DNA from 3 places in the Hyphomicrobium sp. DMF-1 genome. Region 2 is predicted to be linked to each of the others. Evidence: predicted binding sites of a transcription regulator. Region 2 holds the regulator's gene; each other region holds the start of a gene.
What was found. The regulator LexA, encoded in region 2, represses DNA repair genes until DNA is damaged. The targets are predictions, from matches to a motif close to TGTTCNNNNTGTGTTCNG.
Positions count from the first base shown of each region.

Region 1: PE058_RS19300 (LexA family protein) is a predicted target of LexA. The motif match lies at 2,011-2,028, and genes of this name have one in related genera.
Region 3: PE058_RS06215 (PA0069 family radical SAM protein) is a predicted target of LexA. The motif match lies at 1,601-1,618, and genes of this name have one in related genera.

Region 1 is NZ_CP115706.1:4,210,623-4,213,897, reverse strand. Features, by position in the region: gene PE058_RS19315 (H-NS histone family protein) at 1-165, shown strand, start outside; gene PE058_RS19310 (hypothetical protein) at 384-947, opposite strand; gene PE058_RS19305 (hypothetical protein) at 1,394-1,612, shown strand; gene PE058_RS19300 (LexA family protein) at 2,051-2,473, shown strand; gene PE058_RS19295 (Y-family DNA polymerase) at 2,503-3,275, shown strand, end outside.
Region 2 is NZ_CP115706.1:2,695,416-2,698,690, reverse strand. Features, by position in the region: gene PE058_RS12290 (ComEC/Rec2 family competence protein) at 1-1,226, shown strand, start outside; gene lexA (transcriptional repressor LexA) at 1,223-1,954, opposite strand; gene PE058_RS12280 (molybdopterin molybdotransferase MoeA) at 2,274-3,275, opposite strand, start outside.
Region 3 is NZ_CP115706.1:1,384,007-1,387,281, reverse strand. Features, by position in the region: gene PE058_RS06230 (uracil-DNA glycosylase) at 1-181, shown strand, start outside; gene moaB (molybdenum cofactor biosynthesis protein B) at 192-737, shown strand; gene PE058_RS06220 (TIGR04283 family arsenosugar biosynthesis glycosyltransferase) at 751-1,482, opposite strand; gene PE058_RS06215 (PA0069 family radical SAM protein) at 1,666-2,775, shown strand; gene PE058_RS06210 (ribonuclease HII) at 2,886-3,275, shown strand, end outside.

The DNA of each region.
Region 1 (3,275 bases), 1.5 Mb from region 2:
TTCTCGCTGGAAGAGCTGTTCGGCGGCCGAGGCAAGAAGCCGGTTGTCGTCAAGTTCCGGAACCCTAAGAATGCTGAGGAGACCTGGACGGGGCGCGGCCGCAAGCCGAACTGGCTGGTGATGGCGATCAAGAAGGGTGCGAAGCTGGAATCCTTTGGGGTGTGATGGCAAGCGGCGGAGTTGCAATCATCCCGCCGGTTTCACGGCATGGCCTGCAGCATTTTTGCGAGACCGCACCATCTTGTCATTCCTGACACGATCAATGCCAGGTCCAGTGCCCCTGGGATTAGAAACGCATTGGGACTCACGGTGAAGCTTGCGGCGATGAAGCCCGATGCTCATGACAACGAATGGCCCCGAAGGGCCATGTCGTGTGAGGCTTCTTAGTAGGTTTCCAGTTCGCAGCAGTGGAAGGTGCCGCTCCAGGATTTAGAGCTGGTTGCGATGACGCCTCCGGTGACGCCCACGAGCACCCTGTTGCTCGGGCACATGCGTTGGGAACCTCGTACTACGCTGATGTCGCTACAGCTACTGCTCTTGACGCGTATACGGATTGCGGCTGGGGTTTGATTTTCCAGCGCAGCGAGGCGGTTGTCCTGCGCGTTGTTCTTTGTGGTCGCGGTGTTGATGGCATTGGTCTGGGCCGCGTTGGTGCTCTCGATCCCCAGCAGGCGGTTTTCGAGCGGGGTATTCCAGTCCGCGGGTTGTTTGGTGGTGACGGCCGCCATTTTGGTTTCGAGTACGCCAAGGCGTGCAAGAATGTCGTCTATCGTGTCCTTGAGGTTGTTAAAGGCGGCGGTGAGCGCGGCCGAGGTTGACTCGAGGCGCTGCTCAAGCCCGCTGTTGAGTTTGCGGATGTCGTTGTGTGAGGTAACCTCCAATGCCGTGGCACTGGTGGCTGTACACAGCAGCGCCCCGGTTAAAACGAATACAGTCATGATACGCATGGGTTTCTCTCCTTTGTGGGATCTTATGGAGAGGGGCAACAGCTGTCCTGACAGGTGTCTGGAATGGAATGGTGGCGCGATAATTGTTCAGTGATAAGAAGAAGTCCGCAAACTGGTCTAGGGGATGGGATCCAAGGTGAGCGGATATGAGAAGGAGCCTGACTATGGTGGGCCTGATCCATCGTGGCGGGAGGGTGTGCTTCTGGCGTTGGTGGTGTTTGGGGTTACCGGTGCTTTGGTGTGGCTTACGGGTTGAACGGAGGCGCACCGATTGATCTCTGGAAAGAGTTTGTTCGATACGGGGGGTGTTGATCGTGCCGATCGGTGTGCCGAAATAAAAAAGCTGCATCGAGGAGTTGAAAAAGCGTCCGGGCGACCCATACCCCGATTGTTAGGTTCTTCAACCGCATGCCCTCCGCGCATGCGGGGGGAGAAAGGAAACATCGATGCTTAAAGTGTTGGGTTCCGCCGTTTTGTTGACGGCGTCGCTTGTTGTGGTCCTCGACGCATTCGGGACGGGGCTGGCGACTCTCGATGAACAGACGGCTTGGTTCGGATCGGACGCGCTGTTCCTGGAGGTGCCGGCGTCGGCGCTTGTTGGGTTTTCATGCGCATTCGCCGTTTGGGTGACTGCTGTATCGAGGATACTGATCCAAAAACGATAGTCGAAAAGGCCTGTCTCCGAAGTTCGGGGACAGGCCTTTCTTTATGCGGGTTGTTCCAAAGTGCCGGGTGCGAATTTTCCAACAACGAACGCCATCTCAATGGCGGGGGCGAGTTTCCGGTGTCATGTATTCCCCGCCGAAGGTCTGGATGAACCGTTCGGCATCCTCCTTCACGGCAAAGCATCGTACGTTCCACCACTCCCCATTGCGGACAAAGCAATGCCCACGCGGTGACACGTCGAGGCCGTTGCAGAATGCGTGTTGGGGCGGCCAATGTGAGCGGCATGACAGCCGTTCGGGCAATGCGACTTGGTGGGGCCACTGCCGGTCGATCATGCTCTTGCTGAGTTCGCCTTTCCGCCGCATGGACAATCTCCGTCTTGACACTTGGGGAGAATGAGAACAAAAAGTGAACAAAAATCAAGAAGGAGTTGCTTCATGTGGGTCCGGGTTGTTGAGATACGCACAAATCTACATGTTCCGCTGATGGCGGCACCGGTTGCAGCTGGGTTTCCGTCTCCGGCGGAAGAGCACGAAGACCGCCCGCTGGATTTCAATGAGTTGCTGGTGAGGAACCCTGCCAGCACCTTCGCTGTGAAGGCGCAGGGCGACAGCATGGTGGGTGCCGGCATTCACGACGGCGATATCTGCGTTGTCGACCGGTCGTTGAAGCCGGTGGATGGCTCCATCATCGTGGCGCTGGTGAACGGTGAGTTCACGATGAAACGCCTTCGCATGAGAGCTGGGCGCGTGTGGCTCACGCCGGAGAATATCAACTACCCGGATATCCCCATCACTGAAGGGACTGAGTTTGAGATTTGGGGCGTGATCCCCAAAAGCGTGCGGATGCACGCGCCGTAACCGATAGCGGACGGAGAGGTGGAGCGGCGATGACGTGTTTGGGGCTGGTGGATTGCAACAACTTCTATGTCAGTTGTGAGAGGCTGTTCGATCCGGGACTTCGTCATCGCCCGGTGGTGGTGCTGTCAAACAACGATGGATGTGCCGTGGCGCGGAGCGATGAAGCGAAGCGGCTCGGTATCAGGATGGGCGATCCCTGGCATTTGCATCGGGCGGAGTGGCAGCGCAAGGGCGTGGTCATTCGTTCGTCCAACTACGCGCTCTATGGCGATCTGAGCCAGAGGGTGATCTCGATCCTGAGGCGACTTGCGCCCAGCGTGGAGGTTTATTCGATCGACGAAGCGTTTATCGACCTGGCGGGCTTAGAAGGGCGTGAGGAGGGGATTGCGCGGGAAATGCGGGCGACGATCCTGCAGTGGACTGGCATTCCGGTGTCCTTTGGGCTTGCGCCCACCAAGACGCTGGCCAAGGTGGCGAACCGGGCGGCGAAAAAGGACGCGGGGTCGCAAGGCGTGAAATCGTTGATGAGCCGTGAGAAGCAGTCGGATGCACTGGCGAAACTCGAGGTGGAAGAGGTCTGGGGTGTGGCGACGCGTCTTGGGGGCCGCCTGCGCGCGCTCGGTATCACGACCGCGGTGGATCTCCGCGAGGCCCAGCCCGATCTGTTGAGGCGGGAGGCAGGCGTGGTGGTCGAACGCATCGGCCGGGAACTCGATGGGGAACGATGCCTGATGCTGGACGAGGGGTCGAAACCAGCTAAATCGATTATGGCGTCGCGCTCGTTCGGGCGGCCGGTCACAGC
Region 2 (3,275 bases):
AGCGCGCGTTTCTCATGATCGCGATCATGTTCGCCGCCGTGATGCTGGACCGGCAGGCCCTTGCCATGCGCAACGTCGCGATCGCGGCGTTCGTCGTTCTCGCCGTCATGCCCGAAAGCCTGCTCGACGCCGGGTTCCAGATGTCGTTTGCGGCCGTCGTGTCGCTCATCGCCGCCTATGAGACGGCGCGGTCGCAATCGAGTGAGCGGGAGCTTGCGGGCTGGCTTCGCCCCGTCGCGTTCTTCCTCGGCGGCATCGTGCTCTCCACCGTGATCGCAAGCCTCGCCGTCGCGCCCATCGGCGCCTATCACTTCCACCGCAGCCAGCAGTATGCGCTGCTCGCGAACTTGATATCGGTTCCGATCTGCAACCTGATCGTCATGCCGGCGGCGCTGCTGACGCTCGTGATGATGCCCTTCGGCCTCGAAGCCTTGCCCCTCGCGATCATGGCGAAGGGGATCGACGTCATGTCCGCAAGCGCTCACTGGGTCGCGAGCCTGCCCGGCGCCGTGATGCACATTCCCAAGATCTCCGATATGAGCTTTGCCCTCATGATCGCGGGAGGCCTGTGGCTCACGCTCTGGCAGACGCGGTGGCGCATGCTCGGCCTCGCCGCCATCGGAGCGGGCCTCGTCGTGGCGGGAGATGACCCGCGTCCCGACGTCCTCGCCGGACGCGGGGGTGAGCTCGTAGCTCTCCGCTCAAGCGACGGCACGCTCGCCGCCATGGGCTCACGCTCTGGCAGCTTCGAGTTGACACGCTGGCTCGAGCACGATGGCGATGCGCGCGCCCCCCGCGACGTGATGCGCGGGACGGCATTTCGTTGCGATGGCGTGGGCTGCATTGCCGGTGTGCGAGGACTTACGCTCGCCGTCGAGCGCCACCCGTCCGCGGCGGCGGAAGACTGCAAAAAGGCCGACATCGTGATCGGCGGATCCGAGCGCTCCCGGGGTTGCGCACACCCGCGCCTCGTCCTCGATCGCGCCACGTTGAGACGCGACGGCACCCACGCCATCTATCTTGCGACGGCGCAGGGGAGCGAGAAACCGGCGATCGAGAAGGTGGAAACGGTCGCGAGCCGGAGGGGCGAGCGGCCTTGGACAGAGCGCCCGTTGAGGCCCCGCCGCGCCCCTGCCCCTGTTACGCCTCCGGAAAACACGATGGGCCGGTCACCATCGAGCGACCAGCCCACCGAAGAGATGCCGTTGGACGACGAGCGCGACTAGTAGCGGCGGATGAGCCCCACGAGGCGCCCCTGAATGTCCACCTGATCGGGACCGAAAATGCGCGTCTTGAATTCGGGATTTGCAGCCTCGAGCGCGATCGTCGAGCCCTTCTTGCGCAGGCGCTTGAGGGTCGCTTCCTCATGCTCGACGAGTGCCACCACGATGTCGCCGTTCTCGGCCGTATCGCAGCGGCGGATGATCACCGTGTCGCCGTCGTGAATGCCGGCTTCGATCATCGAGTCGCCCTTCACCTCCAGCGCGAAATGCTCGCCATTGGTGAGCAGATCCGGCGGGCAGGCGATGTCGTGCGTATGGTTCTGGATCGCCGAGATCGGCACGCCCGCAGCGATCCGGCCCATCACCGGAACCGAGACCGTTCGGCTGTCGATCATATGAGAGGGCGGGGGCATGATGTTGCGGGCTTTCGCGCCCTCGATCACGCTCGGCTGGAAGCCGATCCGCCTGGGTTCCGCTGCAACCGTCGCGACAGTGGCGGCAGACGCGGCCGTCGAGCTTTCCGGAAGCTTCAGCACCTCGATGGCGCGGGCGCGATGAGGAAGGCGGCGGATGAAGCCCCGCTCCACCAGGGCCGTAATCAAGCGGTGAATGCCCGACTTGGATTTGAGGTCGAGCGCGTCTTTCATCTCGTCGAACGAAGGCGGCACGCCATCGGCCTGCATGCGCTCATGAATGAAGAGCAAAAGCTCCTTCTGCTTCAAAGTCAGCATCGTGCCTCCCGTGCGAGACCTCATTGCGAGGCCAAGACAATAAAATATCTGTTCCGATCACGCGCCGAGGCGCCAACAACGCGGCGCTCCAACATCCCTTTCGAAGGGCCATCCATTTCGAATGGACAAGGCTCCTGCGTCGCGCAAGACCGGCCCCTCAACGTCGAACGCGCAGCTATCCTTTCGCGGGGGACCGTTACGATCCTCAACCCTAAACGACGACCACGAACGTTTTGCGCGAGACTCACCTAAACAAAACGTGAATGTACGCTAATCGTTCTCGCCACGTTCTGCAAGTGCAACGTTCTGGATCAGCCGGTCAGTCGCGCAGGCGCTCGATGATCACCGTATCGCCGGGCTTGGCGGCGGGCGCATTCACGGGCCGGTGGATGAGGCAGTTGGCCTCCGCGAGCGCCGTCAGCAGCGAGCTGTCCTGTGACGGCATGGGCGCCACCGTGAGCAGGCCGTCGTGCCTCCGGCCGAGCTTCGCGCGCATCAGATGAAGGCGTGGACCGTTGGCGTCGAGAGGCTGCGTGAGGATCGCGGTCTCGCGCTCCTGTGCATCCGCAGGCAACCCGGTCATCACCTGCACGAGCGGCACCAGGAACACCCGCGCGGTGATGAGCGCGGAAACCGGATTGCCCGGCAGCCCCAGCACCCGCGTCTTTCCGAGATGGCCGAACATCAGCGGTTTGCCCGGCCGGATCGCAACCCTCCAGAACGCGAGATCGATGCCTTCCTTGCGCAGGGCAGGTCCCACGAGATCATGGTCGCCGACCGACGCGCCGCCGATCGTGACGAGCACGTCCGCTCCGCGTGCTTCCGCAATACGCGCGGCGAGAGCATCTAAGCGGTCGGGCGCGATGCCGAGAAGCCGCGCCGTGCCGCCCGCGCGCTCGACCAGCGCCGCAAGACCTACTGGATTGGACGAAACGATTTGATCGGGACCGGGTTGCGTGCCCGGCGGAACGAGCTCGTCTCCCGTCGCCAGGATCGCGACCACAGGGCGGCGCGTCACCGGCACCGAGGCGTGCCCCATGGCGGCTGCGAGTGTCAGCGCATGAGGATCGAGGCGGCGCCCACGCCGGAGCGCGACGATGCCGGCTGCGAAATCCACCCCCGCGGGCCGGATGTTGCCCTTGGCCGGAGTAGCATCCGTCGCGACGATGTCGCAGCCCTCGCGCGCGACGTTTTCCTGGATCACGACGGTGCCGCAGCCCGCGGGCAGGGGCGCGCCTGTGAAGATGCGCACCGCCTGACCCGGAGCGGCGGAGCCCGCAAAGCCGCGGCCGGCCGCCGACTCGCCGATCACCGTCCAGCG
Region 3 (3,275 bases), 1.3 Mb from region 2:
CGGCAAATGGCGTGAGATCCAAAGCGGCCCGCGCGCCATCAAGACCATGGCGACGCTGCACCCCGCCTACCTCCTGCGCACGCCAGCAGCCAAGCGCCACGCCTGGCGCGATCTGCTCGCGGTGAGAGCCGCTCTCGATGGAGAGACGGGCACGGCGAGACGCCCCCAATCCAACGCCTGAGGACAGTCCCTTGACGAGCCGCATCGACGAAACGCGCCCATTCATTCCTGTGCGCATCGCCATCCTCACCATGTCCGACACGCGCTCCGCCGCCGAGGACAGGTCCGGCAACACGCTCGCCGAGCTGGCCACCGCATCAGGTCATACGGTGGTCGCCCGCGCGCTCGTGCGGGACGACGCGGAAGCCATTCGCGCGCAGGTCTCGGCCTGGATCGCGGCCCCCGGGATCGACGTGATCCTCACCACGGGCGGCACCGGCTTCACCGGCCGCGATGTGACGCCCGAAGCCGTGAAGCCGCTGTTCGAGAAGGAGATCGAAGGCTTCGCGATCCTCTTCCATCAGCTATCTTTTCAGTCCGTCGGCACCTCGACCATCCAGTCGCGCGCCTGCGGCGGCATCGCGCATGGAACGCTGATCTTCTGCCTGCCGGGATCGACGGGAGCCTGCAAGGACGCCTGGAACGGCATCCTCAAGCTCCAGCTCGACAACCGCCATCGTCCCTGCAATTTCGTAGAGATCATGCCGCGCTTCGAGGAGCATCGCCCCAAGGCGTGAGCGCGGAGCCGCCTTATCTGCGTTCTGCGAGCGGCTCGCCCACGGGCCCGGCGTCCGGCCCGAACAGATTGGCGATCCTGCTGACCGGCATACCGAGCAGGTAGAGCCCGAGCCGGGCCTGGCTGCGCACGAGCCTCGAACCATACCCGTCCCGGCGATAGCGCGCCGCGCTCGTGACGATCCGCGCGTTGAGCAGCGTGACCCGTCCGCGGCCGATGCGCCGCACGAGATCGACGTCCTCCATCAGCGGCAAGGTCGCAAACCCGCCCGCCTCCTCGTAGAGCGCGCGAGAAACCAGCAGTCCCTGATCGCCGTAAGGAAGCTTGAGCAGGCTGCCGCGCCAAGACGACAACTGCTCGAACAGGCGCGGCATCATCCCTTCGTCGTCGAGCGCGAAACGAAACGCAGCCGCCGATGGCCGCCGGCGCCCTTTTTCGACACGCTCGATGTGAAGCCCTGCCTCGCGCTCCCACCCTGGATCGAGAAACGAGTCCGGGTTGAGAAACAGAAGCCACGGAAACCGCGCCCGCTCGGCACCTGCCTTGAGCTGCGCGCCGCGTCCGGACGGCGCCTTGAGGATCTCGGCTCCCGCGCTGTCGGCAATTTCGAGGGTACGGTCCGTCGAGCCGCCATCGGCCACGATCACCTCGCGCACCAGCCCGTCGACCGCCGCCGGCACGAGCGAGGACATCGTCTCGGCCAAATGAGCCTGATCGTTGAGGGTAGGGATGACGACCGAAATCATGGGCCCTGTCTTGCACCAAGTCTTGCAGCTCAACAAGCGCCAGCGGCGCCACAGCCCGGGGTGCGGGACCATCCGCCCACGTTCAAATTAATGGGCGTTACGGGCAGTCTGGAAATTTTGTTCTTTATTTGTTCCTGATCTGCGGATACTGTCTTCGATCATGAAATCCGGCCGCGCCACCCTATGAGCAAACCCATCCCCCGCTCCGAGACAGCGCCGGAAAGCCTCGTGGAGGCAGAGCGCAGGCGCGGGCGTGGTGCACGCTCCAACCATTCCGGCCGCTTCGAGAGCGAGCGGCGTACCGTCTTCGACGACGGCTGGGAAAGCATGGGGGAGCTGGAAGCGCTCCGCACGGAAGTCTACCAGGAACCTGCTCGCTCCATCATCACCCGCAACCAGAGCCCTGACATCTCCTTCGACCAGTCGATCAATCCCTATCGCGGTTGTGAGCACGGCTGCATTTACTGCTACGCCCGCCCGACGCATTGCTATCTCGGCCACTCCGCGGGGCTCGATTTCGAGACCAAGCTTTATGCGAAGACCAACGCCGCCGAGCTTCTGGAGAAGGAGCTGGCGAGCAAGGCCTACAAGCCGAAGGTCATCGCGCTCGGCACCAATACCGATCCCTATCAGCCCATCGAGCGCGAGCAGCGCATCACGCGGCGGATCCTCGAGGTGCTGGAGCGCACCGGCCATCCCGTTGGCATCGTCACCAAGTCCGCGCTCGTGCTCCGCGATGTCGATATCCTTTCGCGGATGGCGGCGCGCGGCCTCGCCAAGGTCGCGCTCTCCGTCACCACGCTGGACAGAACCATCGCACGCGCCATGGAGCCTCGCGCGGTCACCCCTGCGAAGCGCTTGGAGGCGGTCCGGGGCCTCTCCGAAGCGGGCGTCCCGGTGTCCGTCATGGTGGCCCCGATCATCCCAGGCCTGACCGACAGCGAGATCGAGCGCATTCTCGAAGCCGCCCGCGACGCAGGCGCTCGAGAGGCGGGCTACGTGCTCCTGCGCCTGCCGCTGGAACTCAAGGACGTGTTCCGCGAATGGCTGGCGAGCGAGTTCCCGGATCGCGCAGACCGGGTGATCAACCTTCTGCGCTCCATGCACGGCGGAGAGGACTATGTGGCGGAGTTCAAGGTCCGCCAGAAAGGCCGCGGCCCTTATGCCGACCAGATCGCGCTGCGCTTCAGGTTGGCGCTGAAGCGGATGGGGCTCAATCAGCGCCACCACGCCCTGCGTCTCGACCTCTTTCAGCCGCCCGTACCAAAAGGCCAGCAGATGCGGCTGTTATAAATCAGGCAGCGGGGAGCAGGCAGTAAGGCAGTCGGGGAACTTCCACCCACTGCCCACCTCTATCCACACCCGCCTTTGACACGCCATTAATTCCCCGCAACCCTAAGGGCATGCGGGTGGATGATTCGAGAATTGTACCGACCTTCGAGCTGGAAGCGGCCGAGCTGTCCTTGGCCGGCGGTCCGATCGTGGGCATCGATGAAGCGGGCAGGGGCCCCTGGGCCGGCCCGGTCGTGGCCGCCGCCGTCGTTCTCGACCCCGATCGCATTCCCCAAGGTATCGACGACTCCAAGGCTCTGGAGGCGGAGGACCGCGAGCGTCTGTTCGAGCGCATCAGCGCAACCGCCCTCGCCATCGGCGTCGGTATTGGCGACGTGGAGCGCATTGATCGCGACAACATCCTGGCCGCCACCATGTGGGCGATGACGGACGCGGTGAAACGGCTCTCCTGCCGCCCGCGCCTCGCCATCATCGACGGCAATCGCGCGCCGCGCCTCTCC